Regions from separate parts of the Variovorax sp. P5_A3 genome, predicted to be linked through region 2. Evidence: predicted binding sites of a transcription regulator. Region 2 holds the regulator's gene; the other holds the start of a gene.
The links. The regulator LexA, encoded in region 2, represses DNA repair genes until DNA is damaged. The targets are predictions, from matches to a motif close to ACTGTATNNNNATACAGT.

Region 1 (7,547 bases), on a different contig from region 2:
AAGCGCTCGAAGCGGAATTCGCTGCCGAACAGCAGGCGGAAGTCCGGGTTGCGCGGGATCGGCGGCTCCTCGGGATGTTCGCGCTCGTAGGTGTCGAGCTTGGCGGGCAGTTCGCGCAGGCCGACATGTGCGCGGACCACGCCGGCCACCGAGCATTCGTCGGTGATCGCGAGCGCCGCATAGCCGAGCTGGTAGGCGCGTTCGACCAGTTCCTCGGGCGTGGATGCGCCGCGCTGGAAGCTGAAGTTCGTCAGGCAGTGCAGCTCGGCATACCCAGGCAGGCCCGGCACGGGCGGTTGCCGTTTCGGCAACGCATGCATCGGGGCGAGCTTGAGCGCCAGGATCTTCTTGTCGCTGAGTTCAGGCATAGAGGCCTTGCAGGTACCAGCGCACCTCGTCCGATGCAAAAGAGGCTGCCGGGCGCTCGCGGAAGATCCAGACCAGGCCGGCCTCGGGGCTTTCGGCGACGTAGTAGTCGCGCACGGCGGGGCGACCACCGTCTTCCACGCCACCCCACCAGCCGGCCTCGACCCGCTGCGGTCCGATCAGGCGGCGCAGCGGTCCGCGGTAGCACGGGCGCTCGCCATCCATGTCGAGGCGCACCGGCTCCGCCAGTAACCAGGCAGGGTAGATGGCATCACCCCCAGGCTCGCGGACTTCGTGTCGCTCTCCACCCCCTTTCAGGGGGCAACACCGATGGCCCGGCGAAGCCGGTTCCACGGTGTTTCGCGAAGGGGTCTCGCTGCGCTGACCTGGCTTGCTGGCTTGCAAGGCGGGGTGCCATGTTTGTTTGCGTTCGGGGCGGTGATCGGCCTGCGGCTTGGGCATGAGCACCTGCTGGGGGCCGAGCCTCGCGCTGAGTCGTTCGACCATTTCATGGAACCTGTCGCCCTTGCGGTTGTCCTCGGGCAGGAAGCTCGCGCTGGCGCCGGTCCACGGATCGGTTTCGAGCGAGCGCAGCCGCAGCCAGCTCGCGGGTGCGGCGAGCGTGGTGAGCGCCAGTTTCTCGGCCAGCAGGCGGCGCAGGTGCGCCATGTCCTGCGTGGCCTCGGCAGTGCGCACGGTGATGTGCTGGTGCGGCGGCAGGTTTACGCCGTTGAGGCGCTTGAGGTCGAGTGTCCATTGCAGTTCGAGCGCGCGCGCGCCGCGCTGACGGGCGCGCAGCCAGATCTGCAGCGCCGACAGCAGGCGGTTGGCCGACCACATGAGTTCGGGTGCGCCTTCGGCCAGTGCGGGCAGTTCGAGCTTCTGCTCGAACACATCGGGCAGCGTGAGCCAGCGATGGCTTTCGGGGCGCAGGCCGTAGGCCGCATCGAGCGCCGTACGCAGATCCTTGCCGAAGCGCCGCGTGAGACCGCCGCGCGGCAGTGCCGCCACGTCGCCCCAGCTGCGGCAGCCAAGGTGCGCCAGCACCTCGAGGTGATCGCGCGCAGCGCTCAGCGTGTCGAGCGGCAGGCCGGACGGCACATCGGCCGGAGGTTGCTCGCCGCGCGCGAACATCCGCAGCCGCGCGAGCGCGATGAGGCAGGTCGCGCCCTGCGCCTGCTGCACGCGCACCGGTGCGGGATTGAGGCTCAGGATCTGCCGCATCAGGCCCAGCCGGCCGCCCCACAGCCGCTCGCAGGCGGACACCTCGAGCAGCAGCGCCTCGTCGACCCAGGTGACGCGCGGGGTGAACTGCAGCGCCCACCAGCCGAGCGCCTCACCGGAGGGCATGGGCTTTTCGTTCTCCGCCTCAGGCTGCGGCCAGCGCAACGCGATCCAGTGCATGTCGTTTTCCCTGGTGGAGGTCGATGCGCACCACCGTTGCCGCGCTGTCGCTGTCGCTTTCGTGCAGCACGCCTTCCTGTTGCCGGCGCAGCTTGCGCCGTAGCTGGCTCGCCGCCAGCAGCGCGGCCATGCGTTCGCTGCATGCCGGGAGCTGGATGGGCGAGGCCAGCGGCGGACCGCGGCGCTTGAGGATGTGAAGGTCGAGCCGCGACCTGTCTTCCTCGCAGAGCGCTACCTGCAAGCGCAGACGCGCCGGCGACGTGGAAGACGCAGAACTCGCCGGCCGAAGCACGAACAGCAGGGCTTCGTGCTGCGCCGCCGCAAGCTGCAGCCGCCGCAGATCGCCCATGCGCGCCTGCGGCAGCCACGCCAGCACGGCGGCCACGTCGGCGCAGCGCAGCGCCTGTTCGCACGCCCAGAGCCGTGCGGCGGCGGCTTCGCTGCGAATCCACAGCAACGATTCGACCGGCAAGCCGTGCGCCGACAGCGAAGGGCCGAAAGGTTCGTGGGGCGCGCCGATCAGCGCCACCGGCCCGGTGCCGGCCTGCACCGCTTGCGCCAGGGCCGGCAGCAGCAGTTGCCATGAATGTGCCTCGGGCGCGGACTGCAACAGCTCCGTCATCGCCCCGACCGGCCAGCCGCCACCCGGCAACTGCGCATCGAGCACGGCATGGCCGGTGGCAATGACCTGCGCATCGGCCATGCCCAGCTCATCCCCGCGCCAGACCTTGTGCCGCGCGGAGGGTGAGAAAGAGTCGAAGGAAGGGAGGCCCATGATGAATTGAATGACTGTATTTTTATACAGTATTCTTGGCTCACATCACGATTTTTTGTCCACACACCCTTCATGCCTCTTCGATTCCATTTATGGGATAAATTGCATGTCAGCACATGAGCTGACATGGACATCGTCCGCGCTCGAATGAGGGCAGCCGAAACACTGGCCAAGGGAGACTTCCTTCGTGACGCCCTCATTCGCACTCACCCGCAGCCGCCTTCTGCGCCTGGGCGCCGCACTGTCGCTCTCCGCCGCATGGCCGTTCCGCGCATCCGCCCAAACCCCGGGAGCCGTCCGCATGAACACCCGCCCCATCCCCTCCACCCGAGAAGCCCTGCCCGTGGTCGGCTGCGGCACCTGGATCGGCTTCGACGTCGCGGCCGGCAGCGCCGAGTACCAGCGCCTGCCGGGTGTGCTCGATGCGCTGTTCGCCGCGGGCGGCAAGGTGATCGACAGCTCGCCGATGTACGGCCGCGCCGAAGCGGTGACCGGCGAACTCCTGGCCGCGTCGAACCAGCGGGCCAAGGCCTTCCTCGCGACCAAGGTGTGGACCAGTGGCCGCGACGCCGGAATCGCCCAGATGGAACAGTCCTTCGCGCGTCTGCGCACCGACCGCATCGACCTGATGCAGGTGCACAACCTCGTCGACTGGCGCACACACCTCAAGACCCTGCGCGGCTGGAAGGACAAAGGCCGCGTGCGCTACATCGGGATCACACACTACACCTCATCGGCCTACGCGGAGGTCGAGGCCGTGCTGCGCGCCGAGAAGCTCGACTTCCTGCAGATCAACTATTCGTTCGACGCGCGCGAAGCGGCGCAACACCTGTTGCCACTGGCGGCGGAACGCGACGTGGCGGTGATCGTCAACATGCCCTTCGGCGGTGGCGGCCTGCTGCGGAGACTGCGCGACAAGCCCCTGCCCGCCTGGGCCGGCGAGATCGGCTGCACGAGTTGGGCGCAGGTGCTGATCAAGTTCGTGCTCAGCCATCCCGCAGTGACCTGCACGATTCCCGGCACAGGCCGGCCCGAGCACATGGCGGACAACGCGGCGGCCGGCGCGGGCGCGTTGCCGGACGCGGAGTTCTGGCGGCGCAACGCGCCCACCATCGGCGGCTGAAACCGCGGTCGCTACTGCTCGAACTTCAGCTTGTGTTGCCTGACGGTCGACCCGAAGGCGTCGTACTGCGTGCGAAAGAAGGCAGCGAACTTCTCCGGGCTCATTCCGTAGCCTTCAAAACCCTGCTGCACGAGTTGCTCGCGCACCTCGGGGCGTTGCAGCGTCTTCTGCAACTCGCTGGAGAGCTGGTCGAGAATCGCCGTCGGCAAGCCCGGCGGTCCGAAGAAGCCCGCCCAGGGTGTGATCGTGAGTTTGCCCAGCCCCACCTCGCTGGCCGTCGGCACGTCGGGCAGCAACGCACTGCGCTGCGGTTGCAGCGTAACCAGCGCGCGGACGCGCCCCTCCTTCACGAAGCTGGGCGCCAGGGTGCCCGTGGTGAACATCATGTGGATCTGCCCGCCCAGAAGATCGGTCATGGCCTGCATGTCGCCCTTGTAGCGCGCGTTGACCACCTTGCGTTCGCCCAGCAGTTGCAACATCGCGAGCTCGGATGCGCTGTTGCTCGAAGCCGAGTTGTAGCCGCCGGGCTTGGCCGCGACCATCGCCAGCAGTTCGTTGACACTCTTGACCGGCAGGTCCGAGGGCACCACGAGGAACATCGAGAACTGGCCTGCCGAACTGATGGGCGTGAAAGACTTGAACGGGTCGTAGGGCGGATTCGGCCGCAACGTGGGCGCGGCCACCATGGCCGTGTTGGTGCCCATGAGCAGCGTGTAGCCGTCGGGTGGCGCGCCCGCCACCGCCTGCGCCGCGAGGATGCCATCGGCACCGGGCCGGTTCTCCACGATGACCTGTTGCCCCAATTGCTTGGACAGGCCCTGCGCGATGATGCGCGCGAGCGCGTCGGCGCCGCCGCCCGGCGCGAAGCCGACGATCATTCGCACCGGCTTCTGCGGATAGACGTCCGCGCTCCACGCCGCGGTCCCCGGCACGGCCAGCACGCCGCCAACGGCCATTGCTGCCCAATGATTGAAGCTTCTGCGTTGCATGTCTGTCTCCTTGCGCGTCGCGCCGGTTGGGTGAGACCTACTCCAGCGGCGTCGCAGGCTCGGTGCGGACGAGCACCGCCCCCTGCGACAGCGCGCCGACGTTGCGGCGGTACTGCTGCAGCCATCCGATGTCGTGGACCGGCGCCGGCGCCTTCCAGTTCGAACGGCGGATCTGGAGCTGCTCATCGGTCAGCGCCACATCGAGGCGGCGGCGGTCGAGGTCGATGGTGATGCTGTCGCCGTCTTCCAGCAGTCCGAGCGGGCCGCCTGCCGCTGCCTCGGGCGACACCTCGGCCACCACCAGCCCCTTGCAGACGAGACCTGACAGATGTCCGTCTGTCAGGAGCGCGACCTCGTCGCCCAGACCGGCACCGTCGATCGCGAAAACTACGCGGGATGCGCCACCCCCCATCGCCGGGCCGCCGCACACGCCGGCACCGCGCATCACCACGACGTGGCCAGGACGGATGGCTCCTTCCTTCAGGGCTGCGATGGCACCGTCGGCACTCCAGAAACACAAGGCCGGGCCGGTGAAGCACCGCACCTTGCGCTCGACGATGCCGGTCTTGATCAGGCCCGACTCGGGTGCAAGATTGCCGCGCAGCAGCACGATCGCCGGATGCGGGGCCACCGGACTGTCGATGGGATGGATCACCTCGGGGTTCGCCACCGTGGCGTGTCGCAGGTTGTGGGCGACGGTGTGGCCGGTCACGGTGAGCCCGCCGGTGTCCAGCAACGGCTCCAGTTGCTTCATGAGCGCGAGGCAGCCGCCCGCGGCTTCGAACTGTTCGATGGTGTGCTCGCCAATGGGCCGCACACCCGCGAGCACCGGCGTCGCGGGGCCCAGGCGTTCGAAAAGGCCATAGACGTCCACGCCGCATTGCCCCTCCGTCGACACCGCCTGCAGATGCTTGGCCGTATTGAGCGAACCGCCGACGGCCAGCACCGCGCGCACCGCGTTGGCGAAGGCACCGGGCACGAGGATGTCGCGGGGCTTGAGGTCATCCCACACCATCTGCACGATGCGCGCACCGGCTGCACGCACGTCGGCCATCATCTTCGGGCTCAGTGCCGCCACCGGCGCGCTGCCGGGCAGCGCCATGCCGAGCGCTTCGCAGACGATGTGCATCGAATTCGCGGTGCCCAGGCCCGAACAAACGCCCGGGCCGCGAATCGCCTCGCGGCTCATGCCCACCAGTTCCTCCACCGGCAGCTTGCCGGTGACCGCATGCATCGCGCCGATGAACACTTCCTCGATGTCCATGTGATGGCCGCGATACTCTCCGCTGGGCTGGTAGCCGCAAGGGACCAGCAGTGTCGGAATGTTCAGGCGCGCCGCGGCCATGAGTTGGCCCGGCACGGTCTTGTCGCAGGAAGTGAGGCAGACCATGCCGTCGAGTTGCGCGCCCTCGACCGCCACTTCGATGTCATTGGTCACCAGGTCGCGCGCGGCCAGCATGTAGGCGCCACGCGCGCCCGCGCCGGTGATGAAGTCGCTGGGCGCGGCAGTGCGGATCTCGAAAGGCACGCCGCCCGCCGCGCGGATCGCGGCCTTGATCTCGGCCGCCACCTTGTCGAGATGGCTGAAGCAGGCCGCGAGTTCGGATGAGCTGTTGACGATCGCGATCTTGGGCTTCTCGCAGTCCTCCTCGGGGATGCCGAGCGCTCGCCAGTGCGCGTTGCGCACCGACCAGAGATAGGAGCCGCGCGGGAAGTTGCTGCGCAGGGGACGAGGTGTGGTCATGGGTTGGGTCATGGTGTGATTTCCCCCTTCGTGAGGCACCGCGGAACTGGCTCTGCCAGGCCGCTGGTGTCGCCCCCTGCGAGGGGGTTGGCGGCTACACGAAGTGAGCAAGCCTGGGGGTGGTCCTTTTTCGTGATTTCGACCACGCCGCGGTCCGCATCCACGCGCACCCAGTCGCCAGTTTCGATGCATTCGAGCGGGTCGCGGTCGAAGTCGGTCAGCGAAGGCGCATGCGTCACCACGGCGCCGAGCGCGATCTTGGTGGTCATCTCGTTGAACAGCATCGCCGCGGGCGCCGTGCCCATCAGCCTCGCGAGATGGAACATCGCCGACCAGCCCGAGGACCCCTTGGCGCCCGGGAATACCAGCACCTTGCCCGCGAAGGATTGGCCGCGCAGTTCATGCCGCGTCTCGACGATCGTGCCGGTGCGGGGGTCGATGCCGCCCCAGCCCGAAATGCGGTCGCGCGTGACGAGCGCCTCGCCCTCGACGACACCGCCCACCACCTTGCGGCCTTGCAGCGTCAACAGGGCCTTCTCGGCGAATGCGGCATTCATGCGCCGCCTCCGTTCCAGCGCCCGGTACAGGCGGCATCGATGCACTCCGCCGTGGTGCCGAACCAGGCCTGCACGCCGAGAATCGCGGGGAGGTAGTGCGCCTGCTTGGCGGAGTCGAGCGCCACGGTCCGCGTGCCCTTGGGCACGGCGCGGCTCATGGCCGAGCAGCTGTCGGACATGATGATGCCGCCCGCGTCCTCGATGATCTTCGTGTAGCCGTTGCGGTCGGCCAGCGACTTGATGGCGCGCGGCGTGAAGATCCACAGCTCGCAGTTCTCATGCACCTTGCGGCCTTCGATGAGCTGAGCAGCCTCCCAGATCTGCTCGATCGTGTAGTGCGGACAGCCCAGCATCACGTACTGGATCTCGGCGTCCCTGCCGGTGGCGTTGATCTTCTCGTAGGTGGCGCGGCGCTCGGCCTCACCGTAGCGCAGCACCTCGACCGGCGCCTTGCCGCCGAGCGCCTGCTCCAGCGTCAAGGCCTCCGGCGTGACGCCGACGATGTGGTACATCTCGACGCCCCCCGACGACGAGGCGGCCGCACCGAAGTGCTTGAGCCGTGGCAGGTTCGGCACGCGGCCGATGCCGC
Region 2 (7,547 bases):
GCTGATGACCGAGAGGGCGGTGATCACCGCGAATGCCGTCCGCCATCCGAAATGTCCTCCAACCACCGCGCCGATCGGAAGGCCCAGCACCGACGCCATGGACCATCCGAGGAAGACAAAGGTAACGGCGCGCCCGCGCTGATCCGGCGGCACCAGCAAGCCGACGCATGCGGCCGCCTGCGGCGTGAATATCGCGGGTGCAATCACCGTGAGCATGCGAACCATCAACAGGCCGCCGAAGCTCGGCATCAGCGTGGCGACGAGGTGTCCGGCGCCATACCAGAGCATGGTGCAGGCCAGCAGCAGCCGGCGGTCCCAGCCCGCGACCACGGCGGCAAGCAAAGGAGCACCCAGGCACATCACGACGGCGCCGGCCGTGATCAACTGGCCGGCCGTCGCCGCGCTGACGTCCAGCGACGTGCTGAGCTCGTTGAGCGTGCCGGGCACCACCATCACGCCCGTGCCGATCACGAAATTGCCTGCCAGCAGGGCCCACAACGAGGCCGGCAGTGCAGGCCGCTTCAACGGCGGACCTGCAGAGCGCCGGGGTTGACGATGTTCGTCGGATTGCCCTTGATGAAACTGACGACGTTGTCGAAAGCCTGCCCGAAGTACATCTCGTAGCTGTCCTGCTCCACGTAGCCGATGTGCGGCGTGCAGATGCAGTTCTCGAGACGGAGGAGCGCATGGCCCTGCAATGGCGGTTCGCTCTCGAAGACATCGATCGCCGCCAGCCCGGGCCGACCGCGATTGAGCGCGGCGAGAAGGGCGTCCTGCTCCACCAGCTCGGCGCGCGAGGTATTCACGAACAGCGCAGTGGGCTTCATCCGCGAAAGATCCTCGAGCGTGACCAGACCGCGCGTCTCCTCCGTCAGCCGCAGGTGCACCGACAACACGTCGGCCGCGGCGAAGAAGGCTTCCTGGTTCGGTGCCACCTGGAATCCGTCGGACCTGGCCTTGGCGCAGCTCTGCTCGCGACCCCAGATCACCACTTGCATCCCGAAGGCCTGGCCGTAGCGCGCGACCAGCTGGCCGATGCGCCCGTAACCCCAGATGCAGAGCGTCTTGCCCTTGAGCACCGAGCCGAGTCCGAAGTTCGGTGGCATCGATGCGGACTTGAGGCCCGACTGCTGCCACGCGCCATGCTTCAGGTTGCTGATGTACTGCGGCAGGCGACGCATCGCGGCCATGATCAGCGCCCAGGTCAGCTCGGCCGGCGCCAATGGCGACCCCGTGCCTTCCGCCACCGCGATACCTTGTTCCGAACAGGCGTTCACGTCGATGTGGCCGCCGACCCGCCCGGTCTGCGAAATGAGCCTGAGCTTGGGCAACTTCTCGATGAGCTGCCGGGAGATGTGGGTGCGCTCACGGATCAGCACGATCACGTCGGCATCCTTGAGGCGCACCGAAAGCTGCCCGATGCCCTTGACCGTGTTGGTATAGACCTTGGCGGCATACGCATCGAGCTTGGCAGCGCACTGCAGCTTGCGCACCGCATCCTGATAGTCGTCGAGGATCACAATGTTCATGGCGTGCCATTGTGCCTCGCACCACCGGCAAGCTGTGCGGACGCATCATGTTGCCATTGCATGCGCCGGTCGCCGGGGGCACTTGCAGGGTGGTTGAACGTCGCTGCCCGGCGATGAAGCGCCAGTCAGTGTGGACGCAGTTCGGCCCTCAGTGCACGTGGGCGGATCGGGGCGCCGTGCCTGCTGCTTCGAGCGCAACCAGTCGATCGAGCTCAGCGCAGACATCGGCCATGCGGCCCGAAATCACCATGCGGCTCTGGTGACGGCCCGGTTGCTGTGCGTCGACCATGCGCACCACCCGCAACGGCCGCGCCGCCGCTGGCGAGCAGGCCTGTACCGTGGCAGTCTGGCGCGCCGTGCAACTGGGCCGGACCCCGACATAGCGCAGACCCGACGAATTGATGCGATGCGAACTGCGCGCCGGCATCCAGCGGCTGGCCAGCGATTGCAGGGGGGTCAACAAATCAACGATGCTGAGCAGGGCGATTCCCATGTGAACTCCAAAGGTCAGAGATTGAACACAGGCAGGATTGCTTTGATCGGCCTCGACAGGGTGATGGCACTTCGCCATACGCCCGCCACCTGTCGCGGCCGGGTGTGAGCGCACCGCCGAAGCCGTGCGCGCATTCATTCGACGCCTACATCAGCATCGTGTTGCGGATCAGGCCGACTGCCAGGCCTTCGATCTCGAAGGGCTCGCCGGGCTGGACGATGATGGTCGGGTAGTCCGGGTTTTCCGCATGCAGCTCGATGACCTGCTTGTTGCGCTTGAGTCGCTTGACGGTGACCTCGTCGCCGAGCCGGGCCACGACGATCTGCCCGTTACGGGCTTCCTTGGTTGCCTGCACGGCGAGCAGGTCGCCGTCCATGATGCCGGCGTCGCGCATGGACATGCCGCGCACCTTGAGCAGGTAGTCGGGTTGGCGCTGGAAGAGGGTGTTCTCGACGTAATAGGTCTGGTCGACGTGTTCCTGCGCCAGGATGGGCGAACCGGCGGCCACACGGCCGATGAGCGGCAGTGCGAGCTGCGCCATGCCGGGCAGCGACAGGGAGAACTGGTTGTTGCGGGATTCGTTGAGCGAGCGCAGCGCGTCGCCCTTGAGCCGGATACCGCGCGAGGTACCGCTCACGAGCTCGATGACGCCCTTGCGCGCCAGCGCCTGCAGATGCTCTTCGGCCGCGTTGGCTGACTTGAAGCCCAGCTCGGCGGCGATCTCGGCGCGCGTGGGAGGGGCGCCGGTGCGCGCAATGGCGCTCTGGATCAAGTCCAGAATCTGCTGCTGACGGGCGGTAAGCTTCACGGCGAACTGCATGTTGGCTCCTGATGGGCACTGGGTGAATATCCAGTACCTGTATTTTTAACCAGTTTCCGGAAGTTGGCAAGCCATGGCCGAAGGCAATCGAAATGACGCGCGTCGCGTGATCGTCCTGGGCACGGGAGGCACGATCGCGGGTCGCGCTTCCGCCGCCAATGACAACATCGGCTACACCGCCGGCGAGGTCGGCGTGGCGGAACTGCTGGGCGACATCGACGCGCCGCCCGGCGTTTCGTTGTCGGCCGAGCAGGTGGCGCAGGTGGACAGCAAGGACATGTCCTTCCCGATCTGGCGAACGCTGGCGCTGCGTTGTGCCCATTGGCTCGCGGAACCCGACGTGGCGGGTATCGTCATCACCCACGGGACCGACACGCTGGAGGAGACGGCCTTCTTCCTGCAGTGTGTGCTGGGGCCGTCGAAGCCGGTGGTGTTGACCTGCGCGATGCGCCCGTCCACCGCGCTGGCGCCGGACGGGCCCCAGAATGTGCGCGATGCCATTGTCGTGGCGGCCTCACCCGGGGCGCGGGGTGTCATCGCCGTTTGCGCAGGCACCGTTCACAGCGCGTTCGATGTCCAGAAGGTCCACACCTACAGGCTCGACGCATTCGACTCGGGTGATGCGGGGCCGGTGGCGTACGTCGAAGAAGGCGCCGTGCGCGTGCTGAGAGATTGGCCCGTGCCGGCAACCGCCGCACAGCTTGCCTTCGATCGAATCGAAGGCGCCACGTCCTGGCCACGCGTCGAAATCCTCGTGAGCCATGCCGAGGCTCGCGGCACGATCGTGGATGCATTGCTGGAAGAGCGGAAGCGGGGCGGTGCGGAACCGCTCCAGGGACTCGTGCTTGCTGCTACCGGCAACGGCACGTTGCACCACGCACTCGAAGCGGCCGCACTTCGCGCGCAGGCTGATGGGGTATCGGTCGTCCGCGCGACGCGATGTTCGCAGGGGCGGATTCTCCCGAGGTCAAAGGAAGTGTTGCGTGACGCGGGGGCACTGACACCGGTCAAGGCGCGCATCGCGCTGATCCTCGAGCTTCTGTCCGGCGGACCTCCCGCCTGAGCGCATGTTCGGCGCGTTGCAATCGACTCCCTGGGCCTATCCTGCGCTGGAGGTCGTGCACATCGTCGGGATTGCACTGCTCGTCGGCAATCTGGTCGCCCTCGAAATGCGCGTCTTTGGACGCGCCGTCGTCCTGCCGGTGAGCGGGCTGGCGAGGCTGTCGCTGACCATCGCCTTGTCCGGCTTCGTCCTGGCGGCAGTCAGCGGTTCCTTGATGTTCGCCACTCAGCCTTTTGAACTGCTTGCCAACCGGGCCTTCCTGCTCAAGATGGGATTGCTCTTCGTGGCCGGCTGCAATGCCGTCTGGTTCCATGCACGCGGCTCGTTGCTGAAACTCGACTTGATGGCGCGGATACAGATGTTGTCGTCCACTGCGATCTGGCTGGCTGTGATCTTCTGCGGCCGATGGATCGCCTACTGATCGGAAAGGAGCTTCCTGCATGAAACGTCGCAGCTTCCTATGGACCGCCGCTTCGACTGCCGTCGCGATTCGCCCCGCCTGGGCGCACCATGGCTGGAGCGGCTTCGACCAGGATCGCCCCCTCTACCTGGAGGGCCGGGTCGTGACTTCTCGCTGGCAGAACCCTCACGCCGAACTGATGATCGAGGTACCGCCTGATCTCAAGGTTCCGCCGGATCTGGCAAAACGCGCGTTGCCTGCGCAGAGCGCGCCGGTCGATGGGCCGGGGCTGCTCGCGAAGACGACCGTGCCCCGCCGCAACGACCGTCAGTGGGAACTCGAGCTCGCGCCGCTCACGCGAATGGAGGCCTGGAAAGTCCAGGAGATCAAGCCTGGCGCCCGCATCTCGGCCGTCGGCTTTGCCTCGAAGGACGAAAAGGGGGAGGCCGTGATGCGCGTCGAATACCTGTTCGTCGACGGCAAGGCCTACGGGCTGCGCTCCAGCCCGGCCTGATCAACTGTTCAGTGCCGCGAGCGCGCGCTGGGTGATCTCGTCGACCGTCCCGACACCGCTGATGGCGCGGTACTTCGGTGCGGCGGCGGGTTCGGACTTGGCCCAGTCCGAGTAGTAGTCGACCAGCGGCCGGGTTTGCTGCCTGTAGACCTCGAGGCGCTTGCGCACGGTCTCTTCCTTGTCGTCTTCGCGCTGGATCAGGTCCTCGCCGGTGAGGTCGTCCTTGCCATCCGTTTTCGGCGGATTGAATTTCACGTGGTAGATGCGTCCCGAGGCCGGGTGCGAGCGGCGGCCGCTCATGCGTTCGATGATGTCCGAGAAGGGCACGTCGATCTCGAGCACGTAGTCCAGCTTGACGCCTGCGGCGCGCATGGCTTCGGCCTGGGGAATGGTGCGGGGGAAGCCGTCGAAGAGAAAGCCTTGGACGCAATCCGGCAAGGCGATGCGTTCCTTGACCAGATTGATGATCAGGTCGTCGCTCACCAGTGCGCCGGAAGCCATGACAGCCTGGGCCTGCAGTCCGAGCGGCGTACCCGCCTTGACGGCGGCGCGCAGCATGTCGCCCGTCGAAATCTGCGGGATGCCGTACTTCTGGCAAATGAAGGCCGCCTGCGTGCCCTTGCCCGCCCCGGGGGCGCCCAACAAAATCAGTCTCATGGTGTCCTCGGAAGGTTCTTTGATTTCTGTCGCGCCAGGGGCGCCCCGAGGCGCGCCACAGGGCGGATTTGCTTCGAGGATAGCACGCGCTCCCCAGGCATTCGGGCCTGGGCGCAGGCGAAAACTAGCCTGTGGCGAGCAGGGCGCGAACGCGGGCGAGGTCTTCCGGCGTGTCGATTCCGGGGCCGGGTGCATGCGAACTGACGTGCACCGCGATTCGGTGGCCGTGCCACAGTGCGCGCAGTTGTTCCAGCGCTTCGGTTGCCTCGACGGGCGCCGGGGGCAGGCCTGGAAAGCCGCGTACAAAGCTCGCACGGTAGCCATAGATTCCGATGTGCCGCAGCGCAGGAGGGGAAGTCGGCACGGCCTGTGCACCCTTTTCAGCGAACCCGTCACGCCACCATGGAATCGGCGCGCGACTGAAATAGAGCGCGTTGCCATAGGCATCGAGTACCGTCTTCACGACGTTCGGGTTGTTGAACTCCTCGGGTGAATCGATGGCGTGCGCTGCCGTGCTCATGGCCGCATCCGGATGGTCCGCCAGCGTTTGCGCGACGGCGTCGATCAGGGCCGCCTCGATGAGGGGTTCGTCGCCCTGCACATTGACGACGATCGCATCGTCCGCGAGGCCAAGCTGCGTGCAGGCTTCGGCAAGACGGTCGCTGCCGCTGGCGTGATCGGTGCGCGTGAGCAAGGCCCGGACGCCATGTGCATGGCACGCGGCGATGATCCTCGGATCGTCGCCGGCGACGACGACACTTTCAGCGCCGGACTCCATGGCGCGCCGGGCGACGCGAACGACCATCGGCAGCCCGGCAATGTCGGCCAGGGGCTTGTCGGGCAGCCGTGTCGAAGCAAGCCGGGCCGGAATCAGGACCGTGAAAGGCGTGTTCAAAGGCCCAACTCTTCGTCGGAGAGCGTGCGCGCTTCGGTCTCGAGCAGCACCGGAATGCCGTCGCGCACGGGGTAGGCGAGGCGGGCGCTGCGCGACGAAAGCTCCTGCTTTTCGGCGTTCCAGGTGAGCGGCCCTTTGGTCACGGGGCAGACGAGCAATTCAAGCAGCTTGGTGTCCATCGAGCGATGATAGCTTTGCATCGAGTGCCGTAAAGAAGGCTTGGGAGGGTTCGAAAACAAGGGGCGCTGCCAGGGCGTCGGGTGCCTTGCGCCACAGCTTCACGGCGTCTTTTTCGGTGCAGAGCAGCGTGTGCTTGCCGTCCGCCGGCAGCGCCCAGTCTTCGAAATCGTGATGGTCGGGCAGCGCGATGCATTGCTCTGGCACGAGGGAGCGCTCGCGCAGCATCTGGAAGAAGGCTTCGGGCTTGGCGATGGCGGCAACGGCGATGAGTTTTCGATCGGCCAGGGATTTGAGCGGGACCTGTCTTCCGTCGCGGCCCAAGGCGTGATCGGCCAGCGCCTTGCGCACGGTGAAGCCGCCGAAAGCCGGTCGTTCGCCGGTATGGATCACCAAGTCGCACGAGCGGGGCCAATGTTCGCGCAGCAGGCCCGCCGGCAGCAGCCAGCCGTTGCCGATGCCGCGGTCGTCGAAGACGCAGATCTCGACATCGCGCGCGAGCGCGAGGTGCTGAAGTCCATCGTCGCTGACGATGACCTGGGTGTCCGGATAACGGTCGAGGAGGGCGCGGGCCGCCTCGATTCGCCGCCGAGCGACGAAGACCGGTGCGCCTGTCGAATGGCGGATCAGCGCCGGTTCGTCGCCCACGTCGCGCGGATCGGCGTCGTCGAGCACTTCACGGCAATCGTCGGTCTTTCTCCCATACCCGCGCGACACGACGCCCACCCGGATGCCGCGCGCCTGGAGGTGCCGGACGATCGCCATGACCACCGGCGTCTTGCCCGAGCCGCCGGCGATGACGTTGCCGACGACGACAACGGGCACGCGAACCCGTTCAGTCCGCAAGACACCTTTTCGATAGAGCGCGCGCCGAAAGCCGGCGAGCGCACCGAACAACAGGGACAGCGGCCACAGGAGCCGCGCCGTCACGCCGCGTTGCAGCCAGGCCTGCCGCAACGACGCCAAGGCTAGCGTCCCGCCTGCGCGGCCGATTGCGTG

Region 1: a site for LexA is predicted at 2,559-2,576, ahead of imuA (translesion DNA synthesis-associated protein ImuA). Genes of this name have one in related genera too.

Annotation. Positions count from the first base shown of each region.
Region 1 covers NZ_JBFUKW010000029.1:12,934-20,480, forward strand. Annotated here, with positions in the region: gene AC1D3B_RS30645 (error-prone DNA polymerase) at 1-368, opposite strand, end outside; gene AC1D3B_RS30650 (Y-family DNA polymerase) at 361-1,770, opposite strand; gene imuA (translesion DNA synthesis-associated protein ImuA) at 1,736-2,545, opposite strand; gene AC1D3B_RS30660 (aldo/keto reductase) at 2,847-3,668, shown strand; gene AC1D3B_RS30665 (Bug family tripartite tricarboxylate transporter substrate binding protein) at 3,680-4,657, opposite strand; gene ilvD (dihydroxy-acid dehydratase) at 4,695-6,413, opposite strand; partial or broken gene AC1D3B_RS30675 (aconitase X swivel domain-containing protein) at 6,527-6,958, opposite strand; gene AC1D3B_RS30680 (aconitase X) at 6,955-7,547, opposite strand, start outside.
Region 2 covers NZ_JBFUKW010000003.1:97,875-105,421, forward strand. Annotated here, with positions in the region: gene AC1D3B_RS05815 (MFS transporter) at 1-525, opposite strand, end outside; gene AC1D3B_RS05820 (D-2-hydroxyacid dehydrogenase family protein) at 522-1,529, opposite strand; gene AC1D3B_RS05825 (hypothetical protein) at 1,678-2,022, opposite strand; gene lexA (transcriptional repressor LexA) at 2,168-2,842, opposite strand; gene AC1D3B_RS05835 (asparaginase) at 2,916-3,905, shown strand; gene AC1D3B_RS05840 (hypothetical protein) at 3,910-4,326, shown strand; gene AC1D3B_RS05845 (DUF6152 family protein) at 4,346-4,819, shown strand; gene adk (adenylate kinase) at 4,820-5,476, opposite strand; gene kdsB (3-deoxy-manno-octulosonate cytidylyltransferase) at 5,601-6,371, opposite strand; gene AC1D3B_RS05860 (Trm112 family protein) at 6,368-6,550, opposite strand; gene lpxK (tetraacyldisaccharide 4'-kinase) at 6,531-7,514, opposite strand; gene AC1D3B_RS05870 (ExbD/TolR family protein) at 7,517-7,547, opposite strand, start outside.